2 regions of the Arthrobacter sp. NPDC056691 genome follow, and region 1 is predicted to be linked to the other one. Evidence: predicted binding sites of a transcription regulator. Region 1 holds the regulator's gene; the other holds the start of a gene.

Region 1 (7,450 bases):
ATCACCGAGAAACCGAGAACGAACAAGCCAATGCCCGCCAGCATCCGGCCGCGCTTCTGCTTCTGCAGGTCCACCCCCGTGAGCCCGGTGACGTAGCCCAGGTAGCCGGGAACCAGGGGCAGCACGCAGGGCGAGAGGAAGGACACGAGACCTGCCAGCAGCGCCACGGGAATGGCGAGCAGCAGCGAACCGTTCAGGATGGCTTCGGCGAAGGGGCTGTTCACGGGAAGTTACTCTGCCACGGCAGACTGGATGAGAGCTTTGAGTGTGCCCTTCTCGATCTCCCCCAGCACACGCGACGCCACCCGGCCCTGTTTGTCCACCACGAGCGTCGTAGGGACGGCGCCCGGGGGCACCAGGCCGGACACGGCCAGCAGCACGCTGCCGTCCTTGTCGTCGAAGCTCGGGTACGTCAGGCCGAAAGTCTTGTCGAAGGCATCAGCCGTGGCCTTCTCATCCCGCAGGTTCACACCGAAGAACTGCACGCCCTTGCCCTTGAACTCCTGGTGCAGGGCTTCCAGGGACGGCGCCTCCACCCGGCAGGGTGCGCAGGCGGCGAACCAGAAGTTCAGCACGGTGACCTTGCCCAGGAAGTCCTTGGGGGTCACAGCGGTGCCGTCAAAAAGCTTGCCCTGGATTTGGATGGCGGACTTGCGGTCCGCTGCGGTGAATTCGGTCACCGAGCCGTCGCCGGCCACGTAGTTCTTGTTGTCCCCGGCCTTGGCCTGCTTGGCCAGGGCGTCCTCCTGGGCGCAGGCGGACAGGCCCAGCGTGATCGCCGTGAGGGCCAGGCCGCCGGCGGCGAGGACGCTGCGGCGGGAACTCTTGGGTGTTTCAGTCATGACTTAGGCTCCGGGGGTGCTCGAGGCACCGGGAAGAAGGGCGGCCGCGGGTTCGCTGTACTCCACGCGCAGCAGGGCGCCGTCGTCGCCGAAAACCAGGGAGGTGAGGGAGGTCAGCGTGCATTCGCGTTTCCGCGGATCGTGCCACAGGGGCTTGCCTTCGGCGCTGAGCCGGGTGGCCCAGATGGGCAGCTGGTGGCAGACCAGGATGGCCTCGGCTCCGTCGCCGCCCAGTTCGAGGGCCTTGGCACGGGCCTCCCGGACGGCCTCGGTCACGCGGGCTGCCTGCTGTTTGTAGGGTTCACCCCAGGACGGCCGGAACGGGTTGACCAGGTGCGGCCAATGTTTAGGCTTCCGCAGTTCCGCCTTGGTGACCTTAAGGCCCTCAAAGTAGTTCTCGGCCTCGATGATGCGGGCATCCGTGTGGATGTCCAGCCCCAGCGCTTCCGAGGTGGGCTGCGCGGTTTCCTGGGCACGGGTGAGCGGCGACGCCACCAGATACACAATGTTGGCGCCCTGGGAGACGCGTTCGCGGAAGTGCTCGGCGAGCGTCTGAGCCATCTGCCGGCCAAGTTCGGAGAGGTGGAATTCAGGCAGCCTGCCGTACAGGACACCTTCGGGGTTGTGGACCTCGCCGTGGCGGAGCAAATGGACAGTGGCTTGGGGCATGTCTACCAGTTTCTCAAAGGGCAGGGGTAATGACGAAATCTTCTACATCAAGTAGAACTCAAAAATTTTTCAGAAAGTTCCCGACCGGTGGAATAAAAGATGCAAATGCATGTTTATACTGGATGCAGCAGTTAGTTGAGACTTCAACAAAAGCTTCAACGATCACCCGGTACACCACTGATACAAGGAGAAGCACCATGGCACTTTCCACCGAGCTCACCCGCGGCACCTGGACCCTCGACAACTCCCACAGCGAAATCGCGTTCACCGTCCGCCACGCCGGCATCAGCAAGGTCCGCGGCCAGTTCAAGGACGCCGCCGCCACCCTGAACCTCGCCGACGACGTCACGGCCAGCAAGATCCAGGCCACCATCCAGACCGCCAGCTTCGACTCCGGAGACGCCAACCGCGACGGCCACGTCCGCGGCGAAGACTTCTTCGACGTCGAGAAGTTCCCGGAGATCTCCTTCGTCTCCAACGGCCTCGTTGCCAGCGGCGACGGCTACGAACTCCAGGGCGACCTGACCATCAAGGGAGTCACCCGGCCTGTCTTCCTCGAGACCGAGTTCAACGGCGTCGCAGTGGACCCCTTCGGCAACACCCGCGCCGGTGTTTCCGCCGAGACCACCATCAGCCGCAAGGACTTCGGCCTGACCTGGAACGCCGTGCTGGAAGCTGGCGGCGTCCTGGTCAGCGACAAGGTTGCCATCAACCTCGAACTGGCCTTCATCGCACCTTCAGCCTAGGTTTCAGCGCGGTTCCCGCAGCCACAGTGAGTGGCAGCGAAACGCCCCGTCCGCGGACTTTCCGCAGGCGGGGCGTTCGGCGTTCCGGACCTCTGGAATTGGCAGAATCCCGGGCTTAAAGTGAGTGCCATGAGCACCCCCAGCGATGAACCGGACCCCCGTGATCCCGGGGCCGAGCGGCCGTCCGGCCAGTTCCCGGCCCGGCCGGGCAGTCCGACGCCGGGACCGCAGTTCCCGGGGCAGGAACCGGCCCAGCAGTACCCCGGTCAGCAGCCGAACGCCGGTGGCGGCCGGTTCGCTTTCGAGATGCCGGCGGACCGTCCCCGGACCTTTGGCGAGGTGTTGCCTCGGGGCGGCTTGTCCGGCCTCTTCGACGTGACGGGCCTGCCCACGGAGCTCAAGGTGTCCTACTGGATCTGGGTGATCGGCGGCCTGCTGGGGCTGCTTGGCGGCGTGATCGGCCTTTTCGGTGTGCTGGTGCTCTTTGCGATCCTTCCCGGCGTGGCCATCCTGGTGTTCCTGCTCGTGCTGGTGGCTCTGGCGGTGGCGGCCGCGGAGATCGTGCTGGCCCTGAAGCTAAAGGAAGGCAAGGAGTGGGCGCGACTGGCCCTGACTATTGTGGCAGGGGTGTCGTTGCTGCTGGCCATCGTCAGCTCGAGTTTTCCCGCGGGCCAGGACGGGAACTGGCTGGGATTCCTGGTCAGTCTCGTGGCCACCGCGCTGATGTGGGTGCCCAATTCGCAGAACTGGTTCGCTGCGGCACGGGGCCGCCCCTGATCGGCGTCCGGCAGGGCCGCTGGTTACTGGCCGGACCATCCCCTGCCGGGCAACGTTTCCGCAGGTTGGCGCGGCTTTGGAATACCTCTCCGGAATGATCCACGGCACACGGGCTGAGGGGTACGGTGGGAAGTGAACCATGCTGGGGAGGGCAGGCGTCTGAACCGGTAGCCGATTCAGACGTCACTACGCAAAGGACCGCTCATGAGCAATCCTCCAGTCCCGCACTCCAATGACCCCGGCTCCAACGAGCCGGGCTCTAACGAACCGGGCAACGGTTCCCAGCCGAGCAACGGGCAGCCCCGCTACGGCCAGGAAGCGCCCCAGTACGGGCAGAACACTCCGCAGTACGGGCAGAACGCTCCGCAGTACGGCCAGAACGCACCCCAGTACGGCCAGAACCCGCCGCAGTACGGACAGGCCGGACAGGGCGGGGCACCGCAGTACGGACAGTCCCCGTACGGTCAGAACGCGCCCCAGTATGGACAGGCACAGTACGGGCAGCCGCAGTATGGTCAATCCCAGTCCGGCCAGTCGCCCTACGGCCAGAGTCCCTATGGCCAGTCCCCCTACGGGCAGTACCCGTCCGAACAGGTGCAGGCAGCAAGCCAAGGCGTGCGCCCACCACAGGTGGACTTGGCATTCTGGCTCATAATAGCCGCAGGTGTACTTTCGGGCCTGAGTGCTCTTGTCTTAGCCTTCACTGGCCGGGACACCTTCATGGCAATGATGGAAGAAGAAGCGGCACGGCAGGGCCAAGCACTTCCACCCGGATCCACGGAGATGCTGCAAAGCACGGTAGTTGCAGGCAGCATTATCGGAGCCATCGTTACTCTCGGCCTGTATGCCCTGGTGGCGTTTCCAGTTCGAAAGGGCAAGAACTGGGCGAGGATTCTCGGCACGGTCTTCGCAGCCATCTCCCTGTTCGGACTCTTCGGCGGCTCGTTTGCACTCGGGCCGGTCTACGGCATCATCCAAATCCTGGTGATTCTCCTGGGCGCAGCAGGCATCGTTCTGCTCTACCTTCCTGCCAACTCGCCGTACTTCCAGAAGCCGCAGCCGTTCGCCAACCCGTACTCCCAGCCGGGCCCCTACGGCCGCTAGCCACAGGCCGGGCACCAAACCGCCAACGGGCGCGGATTCCTGGAACGCCGGAGTTACTCCGGCTGACCGGGGGTCTGCGCCCGTTGCGCGTGGTACGCCAGGATCTGCAGCTCGGTGGCCATGTCCACCTTTCTCAGCGTCACGCCGTCGGGCACCTGGAGCATCACCGGAGCAAAGCTGAGGATGCTCCGCACGCCGACGTTCACCACCCGGTCGCACACGCTTTGCGCCACGGCGGCCGGCAGGGCCAGCACCACCATGTTGGTCCCGGTCCGCTCCAGGACGGTTTCCAGGTCCGCAACGTCGCTGACCCGCAGCCAGCCCACCTCGTTGCCCACCACCATCTGGTCGGCGTCGAAGATGGCAACCACGTCAAAGCCCCTGGATTCGAAACCGCCGTAGCGGGCCAACGCCTTGCCCAGGTTACCGGCGCCCACAATCGCGACTTTCCAGTCATGCGTCAGCCCGAGTGCGGCGGCGATGTGGCGGCTCAGGTACTGCACCTCGTAGCCCACCCCGCGGGTGCCGTACGAACCCACATGGGACAGGTCCTTGCGGAGCGTCGAGGAGCTGACCCCGGAAAGCTCAGCCAGTGACTCGGAGGACACCCGTTCGGTGCCTTCGGACAGCAACGAGTTCAGGGCGCGCAGATAGATCGTCAGCCGGGCCACGGCTGCCGGCGGAATCTGCTTTCCGGCGGCCCCGGTAGGCCCGGGCAGGGACTGGGGTGGTGAATCGAGCGAAGTCACTATCTGCTCCGTTGCGTCGCGTTGTGAGTCCACTCTAGATCCCCATCAGTTATGTCAACAAAGCCACTGCCATTGTTCGAAATTGGCTAATCCCCCGCGATGGCACGGCGCAGGACACGCTCCAGGCGCGCCTCGTCGATCTTCCAGAAGTCGCGCTGGATCCCGTCCACCAGCACCACGGGGATCTCCTCGGCGTAGCGGTCGCGCAGCTCGTCGTCGGCGTCCAACTGCCGCTCCGACCACGAAAGTCCCAGCCCGGCAGTCACCCGCCCGATGGCGTCGCGCGCCGCGGCGCACAGGTGACAGTCAGCTTTGGTGAGGAGAACGACGTCGGGGTTTGCCATGCTTCAACCGTATCGCCGTTCCCGGCGCCGGGCGACGGGCGCCGTCCGGCGTGGGGTACGGCATTGACTAGACTCAGTGGCATGCCCGAGGAGAAGTACGTCGCTGTGGCCCACCGTCCGGTTGCGAAGCAGCAACACGGCGAGGCAGCATTCTTCGACGTCGACAACACCCTCATGCGCGGCGCCAGCCTGTTCCACGTGGCCAGGAAAATGCACCAGCGCGGAGCCTTCACAATTGCCCAGGCGGCGGGCATGGCGTGGAAGCAGCTCAAGTTCGTGCTCCGGGGTGAGAACCTCAATGACGTCCACGCCGTCCGGGACTCCGCGCTGAGGCTCGCCGCCGGCATCACGGAAGAGGACATCAAGGCGCTGGGCGAAGAGGTCTACGACGAGATGATCGCCTCGCGGATCTGGCCCGGCGCAAAAGCCCTGGCCGAGCAGCACCTGCGGGTGGGCCGGAAGGTCTGGCTCGTCACGGCGACGCCGATCGAGGTGGCCACGGTGATTTCCACGCGGCTGGGACTCACCGGCGCCCTGGGAACCGTCGGCGAGACCAAGGACGGCTTCTACACGGGCAGGCTCGTCGGGGACATCCTGCACGGCGCCGCCAAGGCCGTGGCGGTCCAGGGCATCGCGGACGGGCACGGGCTGGATCTGAAGCGGTGCTGGGCGTACAGCGACTCCTACAACGACATCCCGCTGCTGACGATGGTGGGCCATCCCGTGGCGATCAACCCGGACGCCCGCCTGCGCAAGCACGCGAGGGAACACAACTGGCCGGTCTACGACTTCCGCTCAGGCCGCCGGGCAGCCACCCTCGGCCTCAAGGCAGCCACAGCCGGCGGAGCGGTCTACGGCCTGTGGCGGGGCTACACCCGGTTCCGGGGCCCGCGCGCCTGACGCGCTTCTTGCCGCGCGACGCGCAGATTGCCCCACGATCCGGTAATTCCCGGTGCCCCAGGCCTTTTGCGCGTCGCCAGTCAGCTTGCGCGTCGCGGGACGCAAAAATGCCCGCACCCTCGAAAGGGAACGGGCATTGACGCGTAGAGCGGACTCTACTTCTTATTGCGGCGCTGGTGGCGGGTCTTACGAAGCAACTTGCGGTGCTTCTTCTTGGCCATACGCTTGCGACGCTTCTTAATAACTGAACCCACGAAAGTTCCTTACAAACTAGATGCAGTACCTGTCTGATGGAAAAGGTCCGTGGACTGAGCAACAGACTGAACAACTGACAGATTCTTACAATGACGTAAAACGTTCCTTAACAGCGTACCGCTTATCCGGAGCATCCCCTGACCAGCACAGCCCCGTGGCGTGCAGCGGCCCCCAAGGCGGCTGCAGCAACCACGGATCGGTGCGGTCAGTCGGGTCCCGTCAGGCGGTGCCCGTGTGACCGTCAACGACAGCACCCTTGAGGTACTGTTCGACGGCGGTCTCCGGGACCCGGTAGGAGCGGCCGAACCTGACGGCGGGCATCTCCCCCGAATGGACAAGGCGGTACACGGTCATTTTGGAGACACGCATTACCTCAGCCACCTCGGCCACGGTCAAGAACTTGGCGTTCGAGAAGTTCGACTCTGCGGACATACCCATATTCCTTTGCTCTCAGCAACGACGCCGGTCTATCAGCGGTGCGCCGACGCTGAGCCATCGAACAACCGTGTTCTAGTTACTCTAGATGCTCACGTGGCCATTGTGAAAGCCCGCCGTTTCCGCGACGACGCCGCCAGTTGCTCGAGGACAGACGCCGTCACATCCCACTCCATGCACGCATCCGTGACGCTCTGGCCGTAGACCAGGTCCGACCGTCCGCCGGCATGTTCGGCCACGTCGAGGTTCTGCGCGCCGCCCACGAGGAAGCTCTCCAGCATGACGCCGGCGATCGCTCCCGCGGCCGTTCCCGCGTCCTCGAGCTGGGCGCCGATCTCGAGGGCCACCTCGGCCTGGCGGTGGTGGCTCTTGCCGCTGTTGGCGTGGCTGGCGTCCACGATCAGCCTCGGGTTGAGGTTCTTGGCGGCGAGCTTGGCGGAGGCCGCCTCGACGTCGGCGGCGGAGTAGTTGGGGCCCTTCCGGCCGCCGCGGAGGATCACGTGGGTGTCGGGGTTGCCTGCGGTGGACACCAGCGCGGCCCGGCCGTCGCCGTCGATGCCGAGGAAAGCCTGCGCTGCGGCGGCGGCGCTGCAGGCGTCGACCGCCACCTGGAGGTCGCCGTCGGTCCC
Region 2 (7,450 bases), on a different contig from region 1:
AGGCGCCAGCCAAGCACGGCGGCCACCGCGCCCTCGGGGACATCAAGGATTCCATCGACGAACTCCGGTACTACCGGGAAGCCGTCTTCGTGCCCGCCCCGGGACCGGACAGCGCCACGGCCCAGAAGATCTCCCAGCGCATCTCAGCGTCGCCCTCTGCCGTCGACCAGCAGGCTCCGGAAAGCGCCACGCCGCCCACAGCGCAGCAGTCCAGAATGTAATCTGCGCCACGTTTGAGGAAAATTTTGCCGAAACAGCCAAAAGTGGCAAAAGCATCCCCCAACAGCAGGTAAGCTATTTGTCGTTGCCTTTTCGGAAGGCCGGGAAACCGGACAGTCCGCAGGGCACATGGTGGGCGTAGCTCAGTTGGCAGAGCGCCTGGTTGTGGTCCAGGAGGTCGCGGGTTCAACCCCCGTCGCTCACCCGCACCGAGGACGGCAGTTTATTGCCGGCCAGCAACAAAGGCCGTACCGGTTACCCGGTACGGCCTTTGTTGGTTTTCACCCCTGCCGGCTCCCGCCGGCGGCAAAGCGCCGAAGGAACCTCCTGACATGACCGTTCTGCCCATCACCATCTGGGGTGAGCCGGTGCTGCACCGCCGGGCTGCTGAAGTGGAGGAGTTCGACGACGGGCTTCGCCAGCTGATTGCCGACATGTTCGAAACCAACGACAAGGCAAACGGCGTCGGACTGGCCGCACCGCAAATCGGTGTGGGCAAGCGGATCTTCGTCTACAAGTACGAGAACGAGGACGGCGCTCCCCCGGCTGGCGCCGTGGTCAATCCCGTACTAACCCTCTCCAAGGTCTCCGGGGCACTGCCGGATCCGGACGAGGAAGTTGAGGGCTGCCTCTCCTTCCCCGGCGAACAGTATCCGCTCAAGCGCGCCGAATGGGTCCGGGTGCAGGGCTTTGACGGCCACGGAAAGCCGGTGGACTTCGAGGCGACGGGATGGTTTGCCCGCATCATCCAGCACGAATACGACCACCTGGACGGCAAGCTGTACGTCAACCGCCTCATCGACAGGTATGCCCGCAAGGCGATGAAGCAGGCCAAGAAGAGCGGCTGGGGCATCCCGGGCCTGACCTGGATGCCGGGCGTCGACCCGGACCCGTTCGGGCACTGATACCGGCGCGGTCCCGGCCGTTGCCTTCCCGCGCTGCGGCCCTACCGGGGCCCCACCGTCTGCTGCTGCGGGCACGAATCCAGCACGCGGGCCATGGCGTCCTTCTCCGGCTGGGTGACCCAGAGGCCGTACGCTGTCTTCACTGAAATCTGCCGCGCCACGTAGTGGCACCGCAGCGCCTTGTTCTTCGGCAGCCACGTGGCGGCGTCCGACGCGCTTTTCTCCTGGTTGGCGTCACCGTCCGCGGCAATGAGATTGAGCGGATCGTTGGCAAGGTTCTGCCTCTGCTGCGCCGTAAGCTGCTGGGCCCCCTTCTGCCAGGCATCGCCCAGCGCGACGACGTGGTCGATCTGAATGTCCTTGCTGGAAGCACCGCGGACAAACCTGACCACAAGGCCCACGTATGGCTCATGCACGGTGCCGGCGGCGACCTTGCACTTTGATCCCTTGGTAAACGCAACGTCGTATAGGTCCCGGCGCAGGATGTCGTTGCGCGTGTCGCAGCCGTTGTGGTCGGCGTCCTGCCAGGCCTGGCCGAACGCGGACCGGTCATAGTCGCTGCCGGATGCCCTGCCTTTCACGGCCAGTGCTTCCAGTGCGGCGGCTGCGCCGCCCCGCGGCACCGGGTATGGCGATGTCACGGGCTTCATCCAGGCGGCATCGAACACCGGCGCCTCGCTGGGTCCCGACACGGCAGGCTCGGCCGCGATGAACTGGCCTGCGGTAAAAAACCACACGGTGGCGGTGACCGCAGATGCAGCGGCGGCACCGAGCACCGCCCAGGCCTGCCGGGAGCGGCGGCGGGCACGCCGGTAGCCAGCCCAACTGAGGCTCAACGGGGCGTTCCCGTGCCTTGGGAGCCGCGGGCTGGTTGTGGGTACACAACCAGGAGCCTAGGCGAAACCATCGCCGCTGTGCCGGTATCCACAGTGTGGAGGACAGGTGCCCTGTGGAGGGCTGGTCACCTACTGCTCGCGCATGACCCGGTGAAGATCGGTGTTGGCGAGATCAAGCAGCCGCTCCAGCTGGGCCACCCTGTCATCGCCGATTTCCCCTGCCGCATGTGAGGTGCGCGCCTGGTCCAGAAGCCGTTGAGCTTCCTTCTGGTTGGCCTTTGCAACATCGAGGGCATGTTCCAGGGTTGTTTCATGCTGGAGTGTCGGGTTCTGTTCCATGACACAAGTCTGTGCCCGTTTTCCGGCTGATTCCAGAGAATTACCCGGGAAGTTCCCGGGAACGGGTCAGCCCCGCCGGCACAGGTGTGCCGGCGGGGCTGACGGAACGCTTCAGTTAGACCGAGGCTGCCACGGCCAGGACCGGGGCGGCGTCCTTTTCGGAGTCCTTGGCGGGGAAGGCCGGCGGGTTGACACCCGCCATTTCCTCCATGACGCGGACCACCTGGCAGCTGTAGCCGAACTCATTGTCGTACCAGACGTAAACAACCAGGTTCTTGTCGTTGGCGATCGTGGCGAGCCCATCAACGATGCCGGCCCGGCGGGAACCCACGAAGTCGGTGGAAACCACCTCGGGCGAGTCGATGTAATCGATCTGCTTGCGCAGGTCCGAGTGCAGCGACATCTCACGCAGGTAGTTGTTGACCTCGTCCTTGGTGGTGCCGCGTTCCAGGTTCAGGTTCAGGACGGCGAGGGAGACGTCCGGGGTGGGCACCCGGATGGAGCTGCCGCTGAGCTTTCCCTGCAGTTCGGGCAGCGCCTTGGCCACGGCCTTGGCGGCACCGGTCTCGGTGATCACCATATTCAGCGCGGCGGAGCGGCCGCGGCGGTCGCCCTTGTGGAAGTTGTCGATGAGGTTCTGGTCGTTCGTGAACGAGTGGACGGTCTCGACGTGGCCGTGGATCACGCCGTACTTGTCGTTGAGCGCCTTCAGGACCGGGGTGATGGCGTTCGTGGTACAGGAGGCTGCCGTCACGATCCGGTCGGCATCGGTGATGTCGCGGTGGTTGATGCCGTGCACGATGTTCTTCAGCTCGCCCTTGCCCGGCGCGGTCAGCAGGACACGGGCCACGCCCTTGCTCAGCAGGTGCTGGCCAAGGCCCTCCGCGTCGCGCCAGCGGCCGGTGTTGTCCACCACGAGGGCATTGTTGATGCCGTAGGCGGTGTAGTCGATGGTGGCGGGGTTGTCTGAGTAGATGACCTGGATCTGCACGCCGTTGGCCGTGATGGTGTTGGCCTCGGTGTCCACCTTGATGGTGCCTTCGAAGGAGCCGTGCACGGAGTCGCGGCGCAGCAGGCTGGCCCGCTTGGTCAGGTCGTTGTCGGAGCCGCGCCGGACCACGATGGCCCGCAGCCGCAGGCCGTGGCCGCCGCCGGCCTTTTCGATGAGGAGGCGCGCCAGGAGCCGGCCGATGCGGCCGAAGCCGTAAAGCACGACGTCGGTGCTGGTGCGGTCGTCAGCGCCACGCTTGCCCACGATCTCGGCCAGTTCGGCCCGGAGGAATTCCTCCAAAGTCAGGTCGCCGCCGTCGGACTTGAACTTCTGGTTCAGGCGGGCGATGTCGATGGCAGCGGCACCCAGGTCCAGCTGTGCCAGCGTGTTCAGCAGCGGCGCCGTCTCCTCCAGGAGCAGCTCATCCTTGCTCATCCGGCGCGCGAAGCGGTGCGCCTTGAGGATGTTCATGGTGGACTTGTTGATCAGGCTGCGGCCGTGGATGGAGGTAACCACGTTGTTTTCACGGTACAGCCGGCCGATAACCGGAATCATGGCCTCGGCGAGCGCCTCCCGGCCCATCCACGTATCAAGACAAGAATCTGACGTCTGGCTCACAGAACTACCTTCCTTGGTTCAACCGGCTACGTCCTCGTAAACCGGATGGCGGCCACTGGAAGTTATCCAGGGCAAGCTGGCACCGGCAGGGTTTCGGTCTACCCCGGATGCCGTTGACCGTGCAAAGAAAAACCGCCGGCTGCGAACGCAGATCCGGCGGTAGAACTTCTACGTTCACCATCCATTCTAGGGCGGCCCCGGAGCCTGAAACGCCCGGGAGCCCGTGAAATCACTCACACCGGAGGTGAGGCCTGCTCTGTGCACGCCGGCGCACGATGCTGCATTGTTATCGACGCAATCCCGGCAACCACTATCCGCGGGCCTTCGCCGGGCCATATGCTGGCGGCCCTGACGGCGATGCACTCGTAAAAAGCCGTCTGCGAGAGAAAGGCCAAACGATGTATGAAATGGTCGCCCTGGGAGCCGGGAGTGCATGGCAACGCCCAACCAACCGCACACCCGGATGCACGTGTGCACCCTGGCGGTACAGCCCGCAGCATCCCCGCCCCACCAACCCGGACTGTCCCAGTCACGGAGTTCCTGGCCAGGACGCAGCCTGACGCAGGGGAGCGGTCAGGTGAGTGGATGGGTTGACCGATACGCCGGGTTCTGTGCTCCCGCGCCGTTGCCAACACGGGAGTAGCGGCCATCCATCTACGAACGCCGTTGCCGACGCCCTCCAGCGGCCTACCCGGACACTCGGGCGGGCAGCCCTCGAACGTGTCCTGTCTGGCCTTGCTCCGGGTGGGGTTTACCTAGCCTTCCCGGTCACCCGGGAAGCTGGTGGTCTCTTACACCGCCGTTTCACCCTTACCTGCTTCGTGCCGCTTTCAAATCGGCGCGACGCAGGCGGTCTGTTTTCTGTGGCACTGGCCTGCGGGTTACCCCGAGTGGGCGTTACCCACCACCCTGCCCTGTGGAGCCCGGACGTTCCTCGAGCCACTTGCGTGGCGCGCGGCCGCCTGGTCAACCCATCCGCAGTCCAGTTTACGGGCTTTCCAGCGGCCCCCGGACACGCGCCGGTTCCGGGGTCTAAGATCGGGAAATGGACCAGTCGTCCTTTCCACGGCCGTCCTTTCCACGGCGACGCATGCTGCAGCTGGCGGGAATCGCTGCCGGACTGACTGCCGCGACGTCAGCCTGCACGGGCCCGCCCCCGCCGGTTCCCGGCCCGACGGCGGGAACAACGACGGCGGCCATCCCGCCCGCTCCCCCGGCATCCGTGCAGCCTTCCACAGGGCCGACATCCACAGTGCCGACTTCCGCGGTGTCGACCCGGACCGGCGGATTTGTCTCCCGGTTCCGTCCCGCTGTCATCACACACTGGTCCCTGGCGGTGCCGCTTCCGGAGCAGGCCAACCAGCTGCTGCCGGTGGCGGTCTTCCTGCACGGGCGCGGCGGAAGCAACGAGGTTCTGTTGCGCGACCTGGCAGCGGACCGGGCTCTGCAGCGCCATCTGGACGACGGCGGGCCGCCCTTTGCGGTTGCCGCCGTGGACGGCGGCGACTCCTGGTGGCATGCCCGCGCCGACGGCAGCGACACGCAGTCAATGCTGGCAGAGGAGTTCCTGCCGTTCCTGGGCGAGCAGGGGCTGGATCTCGGAAAGGTCGGCATCTTCGGCACGTCGATGGGAGGGTTCGGCGCCCTCCTCCTGGCGTCGCGGGGCCGGGTCTCCGGACTTCGCGCCGTTGCGGCCATGAGCCCGGCCGTCTGGTCCAGCTATGAGGAGGGCATGCAGGGTGCCTTTGACGGCCCGGCTGATTTCGGGGCGAATAACGTTTTTGCGCTCCGGCCGAGGCTCGCAGCGATTCCGAAACGGATCGACTGCGGCAGCGGGGATGATCTGGCCTCCACGGTACGCCAGTACCGCTCGGGGCTTCCCGGCCGGGTGGGGGGCGGCTTTCGGCCCGGCGGCCACGACGCCTTGTACTGGCGGTCCGTCCTTCCGGACGTGCTGGACTTCCTGGGCCGTTCCCTGGGCTGAACCCACCCACGCCGACGGATCCGCGCCGCATCTGATCCCGCCCCCGACCGGTAGGATCGTACGGTGCTGATTCTGCTCCCCCCGTCCGAAGGCAAGACTCCGCCCGTCCGCGGCGACGCCATGGACTGGGCTTCGTTGAGTTTCCCCGTGCTGAACACCTACCGGGCCAAGGTGCTCGACGCGCTGGGGACAGTCAGTGCGCACGAGGACGCCCTCGCCCTGCTCGGCGTCGGAGCCTCTCTTAAGGACGACGTCGAACGCAACACCCGGCTCCACGCCGAACCGGCGGCGCCGGCACACCAGGTGTATTCCGGCGTGCTCTATGACGCCCTCGGCTACAAGTCGATGACGCCGGCCCAGCGGCGCCGGGCGGATGAATCGGTGCTGGTCATCTCCGCACTGTGGGGCGCCATCCGGTTTGCCGACTCCGTGCCCGCCTACCGGCTGTCCATGGCAACGGCACTGCCCGACGTCGGACGCCTTGCCTCATTCTGGAAACCGCAGCTGACCGATGCCCTCGGCGACATTGCCGGCGGCCGGCTCCTGGTCGATTGCCGGTCCAGCACCTATGCAGCCGCGTGGACTCCCCCGCCGGCAGACACCGTGACGGTCAACGTGTTCACGGACGTGAACGGCGTGCGCAAGGTGGTCAGCCATTTTGCCAAGCACACCCGTGGCGAGCTGGCCCGGCACCTGCTGACGCGGCGGGGCAAGGCCCCGGCCACGCCGGAGCAGCTGCGGAAAGCGGCGGCCGAGAAGTGGCGGGCCGAACTCGTTCCGGGCACGGCACGCAAGGCCCACGCCCTCAACATCGTCCTGCCCAACTAACTGGCAATAGATGTCGTTTTGAGCCCGCAAAACGACATCAACTGCGAGCTAGTTGGGCGAGGGGGTCAGACCCACTCGGCGGATCGCACCAGGATGCAGCCGGAGTCGGGGCAGAACACGATGTCGTCCTCAGCGGCGGCCTTGATCTCGGCCAGGTCGCCGGGGCTCAGCTGCATGCCCGACCCTTCCGAGGTGCCATGGAAGAGCCTCGCCGCGCCCACTCCGCGGCGGGCCAGCGTCTTCTCGTAGACCGCAAGCATTCCGGTGTCCAGCCCCGCGGCGAAGCCCGTCCGCTTGCCGGCCACCTCATTCTCCTCGGCGGCGACCTCGGCCAGCGCGGCGTCGAGTTCGGCCCGGATCCCGCCGAACGAGCCCTGGATGTCGTCCACGATAGTCTGCTGCGCCGCCTGCCGTTCGCGCAGGCCGTCCAGCCGTTCCAGGACCTCCAGTTCAACGTCCTCCAGGTCAGACCGGCGCTTGTTGAGCGAGGCAATGTCCTTCTGCAGGGCGACGAGGTCCTTGGACAGGCCGGTACCGCTGTTGAGCCTGGCCTCGTCCCGTTCGATCCGGGTTGCCACCTGCTCCACATCCGCCTCGGCCCGCTTCAGTTCCGCTTCGGCGTCGTGGACGGCGAGTTTCGCGGCTCCCAGTTCCCCGTTGGCAACGCCAAGGGCGGCCTCAAGATCGATGATCCGGGGATCAGCCTCAAGGCTGCGGCGGCGGTTGGAGA

What was found. The regulator Rex, encoded in region 1, represses fermentation and respiration genes when NADH is low (regulators of the CRP and FNR family bind a similar motif). The targets are predictions, from matches to a motif close to CTTGTGAANNNNTTCACAAG.
Region 2: a site for Rex is predicted at 4,129-4,148, ahead of ACFRAU_RS24750 (glyceraldehyde-3-phosphate dehydrogenase). Genes of this name have one in related genera too.

Annotation. Positions count from the first base shown of each region.
Region 1 covers NZ_JBHTXX010000038.1:19,520-26,969, forward strand. Annotated here, with positions in the region: gene ACFRAU_RS22505 (cytochrome c biogenesis CcdA family protein) at 1-224, opposite strand, end outside; gene ACFRAU_RS22510 (TlpA family protein disulfide reductase) at 231-842, opposite strand; gene ACFRAU_RS22515 (histidine phosphatase family protein) at 846-1,511, opposite strand; gene ACFRAU_RS22520 (YceI family protein) at 1,709-2,257, shown strand; gene ACFRAU_RS22525 (hypothetical protein) at 2,387-3,034, shown strand; gene ACFRAU_RS22530 (hypothetical protein) at 3,239-4,138, shown strand; gene ACFRAU_RS22535 (redox-sensing transcriptional repressor Rex) at 4,192-4,887, opposite strand; gene ACFRAU_RS22540 (glutaredoxin family protein) at 4,974-5,231, opposite strand; gene ACFRAU_RS22545 (HAD family hydrolase) at 5,313-6,131, shown strand; gene ACFRAU_RS22550 (30S ribosomal protein bS22) at 6,287-6,385, opposite strand; gene ACFRAU_RS22555 (helix-turn-helix domain-containing protein) at 6,606-6,818, opposite strand; gene ACFRAU_RS22560 (3-deoxy-7-phosphoheptulonate synthase) at 6,914-7,450, opposite strand, start outside.
Region 2 covers NZ_JBHTXX010000049.1:16,580-24,029, reverse strand. Annotated here, with positions in the region: gene orn (oligoribonuclease) at 1-221, shown strand, start outside; tRNA gene ACFRAU_RS24770 (tRNA-His) at 352-424, shown strand; gene def (peptide deformylase) at 552-1,124, shown strand; gene ACFRAU_RS24760 (HNH endonuclease family protein) at 1,166-1,960, opposite strand; gene ACFRAU_RS24755 (hypothetical protein) at 2,090-2,299, opposite strand; gene ACFRAU_RS24750 (glyceraldehyde-3-phosphate dehydrogenase) at 2,415-3,908, opposite strand; RNA gene rnpB (RNase P RNA component class A) at 4,491-4,882, opposite strand; gene ACFRAU_RS24740 (alpha/beta hydrolase) at 4,954-5,892, shown strand; gene ACFRAU_RS24735 (YaaA family protein) at 5,956-6,720, shown strand; gene ACFRAU_RS24730 (zinc ribbon domain-containing protein) at 6,786-7,450, opposite strand, start outside.